DNA from 3 places in the Peribacillus sp. NPDC076916 genome. Region 2 is predicted to be linked to each of the others. Evidence: riboswitches for the same ligand, from Rfam matches in the RefSeq annotation. Region 2 holds a riboswitch; each other region holds the start of a gene.
The links. Region 2 has a riboswitch for thiamine pyrophosphate ahead of tenA (thiaminase II). Riboswitches for the same ligand answer to the same signal wherever they lie in the genome.
Positions count from the first base shown of each region.

Region 1: linked by a shared signal. The riboswitch ahead of thiC (phosphomethylpyrimidine synthase ThiC) and the one ahead of tenA (thiaminase II) in region 2 are both predicted to bind thiamine pyrophosphate.
Region 3: linked by a shared signal. The riboswitch ahead of tenA (thiaminase II) and the one ahead of tenA (thiaminase II) in region 2 are both predicted to bind thiamine pyrophosphate.

Region 1 covers NZ_JBNNIU010000001.1:943,253-946,534, forward strand. The annotation lists gene ACQKFG_RS04670 (hypothetical protein) at 1-76, opposite strand, end outside; gene thiC (phosphomethylpyrimidine synthase ThiC) at 99-1,880, opposite strand; TPP riboswitch at 2,016-2,130, opposite strand; gene ACQKFG_RS04680 (HAD family hydrolase) at 2,246-3,034, opposite strand; gene ACQKFG_RS04685 (histidine phosphatase family protein) at 3,204-3,282, opposite strand, start outside.
Region 2 covers NZ_JBNNIU010000007.1:81,441-84,722, reverse strand. The annotation lists gene ACQKFG_RS19520 (AMP-binding protein) at 1-750, shown strand, start outside; gene ACQKFG_RS19515 (SDR family NAD(P)-dependent oxidoreductase) at 802-1,548, shown strand; TPP riboswitch at 1,687-1,815, shown strand; gene tenA (thiaminase II) at 1,950-2,633, shown strand; gene ACQKFG_RS19505 (ECF transporter S component) at 2,648-3,232, shown strand; gene ACQKFG_RS19500 (ABC transporter ATP-binding protein) at 3,243-3,282, shown strand, end outside.
Region 3 covers NZ_JBNNIU010000001.1:378,016-381,297, forward strand. The annotation lists gene ACQKFG_RS01900 (aspartyl-phosphate phosphatase Spo0E family protein) at 28-222, opposite strand; gene ACQKFG_RS01905 (Fur-regulated basic protein FbpA) at 476-664, opposite strand; SAM riboswitch class I at 841-945, opposite strand; TPP riboswitch at 1,103-1,208, shown strand; gene tenA (thiaminase II) at 1,299-1,988, shown strand; gene thiW (energy coupling factor transporter S component ThiW) at 1,992-2,513, shown strand; gene thiD (bifunctional hydroxymethylpyrimidine kinase/phosphomethylpyrimidine kinase) at 2,482-3,282, shown strand, end outside.

The DNA.
Region 1 (3,282 bases), on a different contig from region 2:
TCAGCTCTCTTTTCAGCTGTTCCAATTGATTTTCCAACTGTTTCATTTCAACTTTTATCTGGATTACCCGATTCATCGAATTCTCCCTCTCGTCGGAATCATTGATAGATTTCCCCGTCCGTTTTCCTGAATTCATTCGCTTTTTCTTTAAGCCCTTCATCGATTACCGACTCAAAACCCAGACCCTTTTCCTTCGCCAGATCACGGATGTCCTGGGAGATTCTCATACTGCAGAATTTCGGGCCGCACATTGAACAGAAATGGGCTGTTTTGGCACCTTCAGCAGGTAGAGTTTCATCATGATATTCGACCGCCCTTTCAGGATCGAGGGAAAGATTGAATTGATCTCTCCAACGAAATTCGAATCTAGCCTTCGAAAGGGCATCATCCCGTTTTCTTGCATGCGGATGGCCTTTAGCAAGGTCAGCTGCGTGGGCCGCAATTTTATAAGTTATGACCCCTACCCGAACATCCTCTTTATTCGGAAGTCCCAAATGCTCCTTCGGTGTCACATAACAAAGCATGGCAGTTCCAAACCATCCAATCATGGCAGCACCAATCGCTGAAGTGATATGATCGTATCCAGGAGCTATATCCGTTGTCAATGGTCCCAGAGTATAGAATGGCGCTTCTTGACAGACTTCCAGCTGCTTATCCATATTTTCTTTAATCAAATGCATCGGTACGTGACCAGGGCCCTCCACCATGACTTGAACATCGTGCTTCCAAGCAATCTTCGTCAGTTCCCCAAGTGTTTCCAATTCAGCAAATTGTGCCTCATCGTTTGCATCTGCAATGGATCCAGGACGAAGGCCGTCACCTAATGAGAATGAGACATCATACGCCTTCATGATTTCACAAATCTCTTCAAAGTGAGTATAGAGGAAACTTTCTTGGTGGTGGGCCAAGCACCATTGTGCCATGATGGAGCCCCCTCGGGAAACGATTCCCGTAACTCGCTTGGCTGTCATGGGGATGTATCGCAAAAGGACACCAGCGTGTATGGTGAAGTAATCGACACCTTGCTCAGCCTGCTCGATTAATGTATCCCGGAAAACTTCCCAATTTAAATCCTCCGCGACTCCATTCACTTTTTCCAATGCTTGATATATCGGAACCGTCCCAACTGGCACAGGTGAATTTCTGATAATCCATTCCCGGGTCGTGTGAATATTCTTTCCGGTGGAAAGATCCATTATATTGTCTGCACCCCATCGTGTAGCCCAAGTCATTTTCTCCACTTCAGCTTCGATCGATGAACTGACAGCCGAATTCCCAATATTCGCATTTATTTTCACATGAAAATTACGTCCGATGATCATGGGCTCACTTTCAGGATGGTTAATATTTGCTGGAATGATAGCCCGCCCGCTAGCTACCTCTTCCCTTACAAACTCAGGGGCCACATTTTCCCTGATCGAAATGAACTCCATTTCTGGAGTGATGATACCTTTACGGGCATAATGGAGCTGGGTTACGTTTTGCCCTTTCACTGCACGCAATGGTTTTCTTTTCAATCCCGGAAAAACGTCGGCATTGGATTGTGACTCAACTTTTTTATACCCGTTATCTTCGGGCTTTATTTCACGGCCATCATACTCTTCAACATCTTCCCGTTCCAGAACCCAGCTTCGTCTAATCGGGGCCAGACCTTTACGAATATCAATGGGATAATCTGAATCCGTATAAAAACCGCTTGTGTCATAAACTCGTAAAGGCGGATTCTCTTCTTCGCCGAATGACCCTGTAGTCGGACTTAGCTTAATTTCACGCATAGGTACTTTAATATCGGGTCTAGATCCTTCAGCATACACTTTTTTACTCCCGGCAAAACTGGACATAATTGAAACGTTCATGTCATTTACAGAATTACTCATCATGATTTCATTTCTCCTTTTTAAGTTCATTTAAAAAGGACAAAATCCAATCCATTTCGCACGAAAAAGCCAGATCTCATATTTAAGACCCGGCTAACGTTAGTATGACTACAGAAATGACCAATTGAAATGTCATTGTTTAGTAGATTCTAACTTCCCCACGCTGGTATGAACCAGATCAGGTCCTGAGGGTTAAGAAGCTTAAGCGCTTCTCTCTCAGCCCAACTTTTATTGGACACCCCTAGTCTGAATAATTTAATTGATTACAGGGTAACTATATATCACCCTTTTCATTCTGTAAATAATTTGAAAGACCTAATATTTTCATTACAACTCTCCAAAATCTGTTATTTGGAGAGGGCCATTAATTAATTCCCCAAGCTCTCAAGAATTGGGTAAAGCTCCTCTAAATGCTTGATTTCATAGGTTGGAATCACTTCATTCCGTTCCTTATCATGGCGATTTATCCAAACTGACTTTATGCCTACCCGTGATGCTCCAAGGATATCGGTCATTAAATTATCTCCGACCATCAATACTTCATCCTTATCAAGCTCCATGATTTCCAAAGCATGCTCAAAAATGGAGGCATCTGGTTTACCTCGTCCAAAAGCGCCTGAAATCACGATTTGGTCGAAATAAGGAACCAGTTCAGGCGTAATTTCAAGTTTGGTATTTTGCAGTTCAGGAGACCCATTCGTAAGCAATAGCAATTTGTACTTCCCTTTTAATTCATCGAGAACACGGAAGGACTCTTCATAGATAAATGGCTTTTTGCGTCTCTCGGCCGGGAATCGTTCTGCCAGTTCAAGCCCAAATTCCGGATCATCGATCCCTAATGCCTTCAAACCTCTCGTCCACGCTTCTTTCCGATAAGCCGGTGCAATCCCGGCCATCTTCCGGAATTCATCATGATCATCCTGAAAGTTTCCCCATAATCCCTCAAATGGGTTGATTCCGATCATTTGAGTGAATGCATATGTATCGTAAGAAGAATAAAGCTCACGTGCTTCCTTTCGCACAGCCTCTTCAAACTCGTCTACATTCAGGTCATATTTCGCCTTAGCCACTTCGCATGTGGCCACAAAAGCCTCTTTTACACTTTTCTGATCCCAAAGTAATGTATCATCTAAATCAAAAAAAACTGCCTTCAGCAAAATGTCCACCCCTCTTTCCCTATTATTGAATTCGCAAAAATTACACTATTACAATAATAAACCACAACCAATAAAAAAAGAATAACTATTCGGCAAATGCCTTCCTCTTTCTTAAAATAAGCAAAAATGACCTTCCCTTCCTAATGGGAAACCTAATATATTCCCTTTATCATCTTTCAAATACATAAAGCTTTCCATTACTGGCAATCTTGAACTTTGGACCTGTGAACCCCCGTCGTATCAGCTCT
Region 2 (3,282 bases):
GAGGGGATAGAAAGGTATGACCTTAATTCGCTACGAGTCTTCGTAGCTTTAGGTGCCCCGATTCCCAGGCATTTAGTAAAGGAAGCCATGGAAAAAGTCCCGTTCAAGATATTGTCAGGGTGGGGTCAAACGGAAGATGGCTTGGTAACCTTGACGAGACTTGAAGATCCAGAAGAAAAACTGACGAATACCGACGGAATTCCGTTTCCGGGAATGGAACTAAAGGTCGTAGATTTTGAAGGGAAGGTCTGTGCCCCGAATATAGAAGGCTCTTTATTAGTAAGGGGTCCGGCTCTTTTTGTCGGCTATTTTAAACGGATCGATGATACTTTAGCTGAATATAGTGACGGATGGTTCATTACCGGTGATCGAGCTTTCATTGATGAAGAAGGATATATTCGAATTTCTGGAAGAAACAAAGACATAATCATACGTGGCGGTGAAAATATTCCAGTCGCTTATGTAGAAAATGTATTGTATGAACACCCGGATATTTCTAGCGCTCAGGTTATTGCAGTTCCAGATTCCCGTCTTCAGGAAAAAGCATGTGCATGTATCAGCATGAAAACGGGGAAGAGCCCGATCACGATGGAATCCATGCAGGAATTTCTCTCGCAAAAGGGTTTGGCCAAACAATATTGGCCAGAATTTCTTGAAATTATGGATGACTTTCCTCGTACGGCAAGCGGGAAAATCCAGAAATTCCGGCTCCGGGAAATGATAAATGAAAAGTTAGTCGACAAGAAATAAGCAGTTTAAATAAATCCGTATTGACTAAATGGTGAAAGTGGAGGGAAATATATGAATAAAAGAATCGCATTTATTACCGGTGCCGGAAGCGGAATTGGCAGAGAGATTGCAAAAAAATTGGCTTCTCGCAATTTTAACATCATCGTGGCTGATATAAATCATAAAAATGCTGAGGAAACGGTTTCTTTAATCGAAAATTCGGGTTTTGGAGCCAGAGCCGTCCATTGTGATGTAACGAAATTAGAAAGTGTTAAAAAAGCCGTTGAAGAAACAGTGAATCATTATCATAAAATAGATATATTGGTTAATAATGCAGGCTGGGATAAGGTGGAACCTTTTTTAAAAAGTGATCCTATCACTTGGAAAAGGATTATCGATATTAATTTACTTGGCCAGATCCATACTTGCAAGGAAATTTTACCTCTCATGATTGAAAATGGTTACGGAAAGGTAGTAAATATTGCATCTGATGCAGCTAGAGTAGGATCAAGTGGAGAGGCAGTTTATTCGGCTGCTAAGGGAGGGGTGATTGCCTTCACAAAAACGATAGCAAGAGAAATGGCACGTCACAAACTCAACATCAATTGTATTGCGCCAGGTCCTGCAGATACGCCCCTATTTCAAGAAATAGGCTCATATAATGAAGGTATAGCAGGTGCCTTGGAAAAAGCGATTCCATTTCGCCGGCTAGCTCAACCAGAGGACATTGCCAGTGCTGTTGCCTATTTCGTTTCGGAAGATGCAGGGTATATTACGGGGCAAACTCTTTCCGTAAATGGTGGATTAACAATGGTTTAAAAATCAATATAGTTGGGTGGTTATGCAAGATTGAAAGGCTAGTAAACTTAAAGCATTAGGTTGAAAACTTTTTCTAATATGTTTGACAATTGGGTTTATCGTGTTAATATAAAGGCAAATGGAAATTAAATATACAATTTGTACCACTAGGGGTGCTTTAATGGTAAAAGTTTATTTTACCGCAGAAGCTGAGATTAAAGTATGACTTTAAGACCCTTAGAACCTGATCTGGTTTATACCAGCGTAGGGAAGTGGGGTCTGGAACGATACGATTCTGTATTTTTTCAAGCACAACCACTTTCTTTACGTTTAAGAAAGTGGTTTTTTGTTTGCAAAAAAAGGGGTGATAAAAGGTTTTTTCTGTAAGATTCATTGAAAAATACAAATTGGAGGTAAGGGACATGAAGTTTTCAGAGGAAATTCGTCGGGAAGTTGATCATATTTGGGAAGCTAGTTTTAATCACCCGTTTGTTGCAGGAATAGGAGATGGCACATTGCCATTGGAATGTTTTCGTTTTTATGTCATGCAAGATGCCTATTATTTATCTCATTTTGCCAGGGTTCAAGCTTTAGGGGCAGTCAAAGCTACAGATTTACATACAACAAGCAGGCTTGCCGGCCATGCACAAGGAACATATGAAGCGGAGTTGAAGCTTCATGAGAATTTTTCTGAGAGATTAGGCATCACAAAAGAAGAAAGGGACAATTTCAAACCCGCCCCGACTGCTTATGCTTATACTTCCCATATGTATCGTGCAGCTTATTCGGGACATTTAGGTGATGTTATTGCAGCCATCTTGCCGTGTTACTGGCTGTATTATGAAATAGGTGAAAAGCTGCAAGGTTGCATACCCGAAGAGCCGATTTATCAAGAATGGATAGCGGCGTACGGAGGAGAGTGGTTCCGCACTTTGGTGGAAGAACAAATTGCGAGGCTGGATGAGATTGCTGAAAAAGTAACGGACGAAGATAAGGAGAGAATGAAAGAGCATTTTATCCTGAGCAGCCAATATGAATATTCATTTTGGGAAATGGCTTATCGTTTAGAGAGATGGCCTGTGCACCAGGAAACACTGGAAGTATAAAGGAGAATGAAATAATGAAAAAAGGATTGAAATTAACGGATATATTAGTCACGATCGTGATTTCGGTAGCATTTGGAATCGTTTATATCCTTTGGGGTTCGATTTACTATTCCGTTAAACCATTAGGATTACATCTGGATCAACTTATTTATGGAATGTGGTTTATAGCTGGTCCCGTCGCCTTTTTAATTTTACGGAAACCGGGTGTGGCACTTTTGGCGGAGATTGCTGCAGCTTCCGGGGAATTCTTTCTAGGCTCTCCTTGGGGGCTGACCGTACTGTTATATGGGGTAGTCCAAGGTTTGTTCGCGGAACTGGTGTTCATGGCGTTCAAATATAAAAAATTCAATATGTCGGTGGCCGTTTTAGCTGCGGTAGCTTCATGCCTTGCATCCGTACTAATGGATTTTGTATATGGGGAAATTGGTGCGCTTTCCACTTGGAATCTATCTTTATTCATGATAGCGAGGTTTGTGGGTTCCATTTTCTTTGCAGGTGTGACTGCCTATTATCTAGTTAAAGTCCTGGAAGCGACAGGAGTAACTAATCTTGTTCGTCCGGTTTCAAATAAAGATTATGCAGAACTGGATCAAAATTAGGTTGAGAGCCATGGAACCAATCATTTCTGTAGAGAAGTTAAGAATGAAAT
Region 3 (3,282 bases), on a different contig from region 2:
ATATTAATCGAGTGCGAATTGGCTAATTTAAAAATACCTATATGCTTTCTGGAGGTAAAAATGTTCACACTCTCTTTTACTTGTTAACGCATTTAATAGCGTATCCAATTCTTGACTTGCTTGAACAGTTAGCAGACTTGATAAGCCGTAAATTGCTGCCAAGTTGATCATTTCTTTTCTTTTCTCTTCTATTTTTTCTATAGTTACCTTACGGCAAGGCATTATATAGCCACCTCCCATTTATTCAATTTTTTTACACTTTCATCATAATGAATCTACTAGTTAAAATCAACTATTTTTCAGAAATTAAATGTGTTATTTTAAAGGTTAAATGTGACAAAATGACTATTTTTTCTGTAATTATGTATATTTTGTGTCATTTTCTATTAAACGCAAAAAAGCATCCACTAGTGTAGACTGTGAATGCTTACATCATATCTCTTATCCAAGAACCCAAACTATAGTCCATCGTTTACTATGTCATCCATTCAGAAGGTGACTCGGTATTTGGTTTATTTATAACAATCTTATATTCATCTTCAAGTACTTTTAATGGGGCATCATAAAGGTGCCTTTCATCAGAGGTTTTGTATACTCCATTGGCCAATAACTCTTCAATAAGCTTTGCCTTCCTCTGTTCGATCCTCTTAAATAATTCTGCCATGTAAATGGCTCCTTTCCTAGTCATCCTAGAGCCTGCTTCTAGTTAGCTAATCTTTATCAACTTGTTTTATTTTCACCAAATTATATATACCTTTTCTATTATGTCACTAAACGTTATTTCCCAAAAATAAAAGCCCCTTCTAATTCAAGAAGAGGCTGACAGTGTCCGTACGGCTCTTCTTATCTTCCAAGCATATGCTTGTTGGATTTAGCACAGTTCCCAAAACGGGTCCGCTGCCGAGGTTTCTTTGGGCCAAGTCCCTCCACCTCTCTGGATAAGAAATCGATATATAAATGATGTAGACATGATTTTATCCTAATAACCATCAAAAGTCAATTACCTGGTTCTCCCTTTTTTCCTGGACATAAAATGGTCCCTCTTTAAATGCGGGTTGCATTTTCTTGTCTTTCTGATATGATGTCAGTAATTACATACAATTCACACCACTAGGGGAGTCTTTTTTTAAGACTGAGATGGAATTAGTTCCGGACCCTTTGAACCTGAACCGGCTCATACCGGCGGAGGGAAGTGGATGATATCGTCCATTTTCAGACTATATCCATCTACCCCGTTCCGTATTCAGGAACGGGGTTTTTTCATTAACAAAGGGATCCATTCTAAAGGAGGATGAACAATGGAGAATGTTAAATTAGAAACATTCAGTGATAGACTACATGCACGGTCAAAAGAGATTTGGAAAAGGAACCATTCACATCCCTTCGTCCAGGCAATTGGAAATGGTACGCTTCCTGAAAAGAAATTTGCCTATTACCTGAAGCAGGACTATATCTATCTCATGGATTATTCCAAGCTCTTTGCTTTAGGTGTAATCAAAGCTCATAACATCGAAACCATGGCAAAGTTTGCGAGTATTTTAAATGAAACCCTTCAAGTGGAAATGGATATTCATCGGCATTATGCTTCCGAATTCGGGATCACTTCCAAGGAATTGGAAGATACAGAACCTACTCCAACGACTCTAGCCTATACAGGCTACATGCTAAATGCAGCTCAGCATGGGACTTTGGCAGACTTGATCGCCTGTCTCCTGCCCTGCGCTTGGGATTATTATGAAATCGGTTTGCTACTAAAAGAACAAAATGGAGCATCATTGGAAAACAATCGCTACGCAGATTGGATAAGGTCCTATTCATCTCCTGAATTCGGGGAAGCACACAAATGGCTGATCGCTTTGTTGGAAGAATTGACGGAAGGCATGCCAGAAAAGGAACTTCTTAGATTAGAAAAGCACTTTTTGGTTACATCCCGATATGAATATTTATTCTGGGATATGGTTCATAATGAGCAAGTTTGGCCGCTGTAGATGATGAATCCTGTCAAGAAACTGACGTTGACTGCCATGATTACGGCTATTACGACGCTGACCAGTTCATTTATTTTCATTCCTGCAGGATTTGCAAAGGTCTTTCCTATTCAGCATCTGGCAAATGTCCTGACGGCCGTTCTATTGGGGCCAGCTTATGCAGTGACACAAGCTTTTTTAGTTTCCATCATTAGAAACATGTCTGGTACCGGTTCAATTTTCGCCTTTCCCGGTAGCATGATCGGTGCACTTTTGGCCGCAATCCTTTATCGAAAAACACAAAGCTTAAAATTCGCTTGTTTAGGGGAAGTGATCGGGACCGGCATTATCGGTTCCCTAGCCTGTTATCCACTTGCCCTCCTCCTATTGGGAGAAAAAGCTGCTCTTTTTGGTTTTTTACCGGCTTTTATGCTCAGTTCATTCGCTGGTGCGATTTTAGCTTTTATATTACTTAAAATACTTCTAAAAAATACTTATATGAAGGGGTTTTTTTATGAAAACAGCATTAACCATCGCAGGCTCTGATTCAGGGGGCGGGGCTGGAATCCAAGCGGATTTAAAAACATTTTCTGCACATGGTGTCTTTGGCATGTCTGCCATCACAGCCGTAACCGCACAAAATACAATGGAAGTCCGTTCAGTACAGCCAATTGAAACAGCTATCATATCAGATCAAATTGCAGCTATCTTTGAAGATATTACTGTCGACGCAGTAAAAATAGGCATGCTTGGATCAAAAGAAATCGTGGAAACTGTCGCTGCGTCCCTTAAAACCTTCTTGCCTGCCATCGTTATCCTTGACCCTGTCATGATTTCCAAAAGCGGTCATCATTTGCTCGACGATAAGGCTGTCTCTGCCTTAAAAATGAATTTGCTTCCGCTTGCAACACTTGTAACCCCTAATGTACCGGAAGCGGAAGTACTTACTGGCTTGTCGATTCGAACGGAACAAGATTTCTACAAAGCATGCATTTCAATACAAGAAATGGGTCCCAAAGCCGTTTTACTTAAAGGAGGCCATGCAGCTGGAAATCCAAATGATCTTTTTTATGATGGGACTGACTTCCAATGGATCGAGGGGGAGCGCATTCATACTAAGAACACTCATGGCACGGGCTGTACCCTATCATCCGCCATTACATCAAACCTGGCAAATGGGCTGCCATTGCAAGAGTCGATAGAAAAGGCCAAGACCTATATTTCTGAAGCGATACGCAATAGCTTTTCAATCGGTAAAGGTCATGGACCTGTCCATCATTTTCATTCATTTTCAAAAAAAGAACGGAGTGAATTA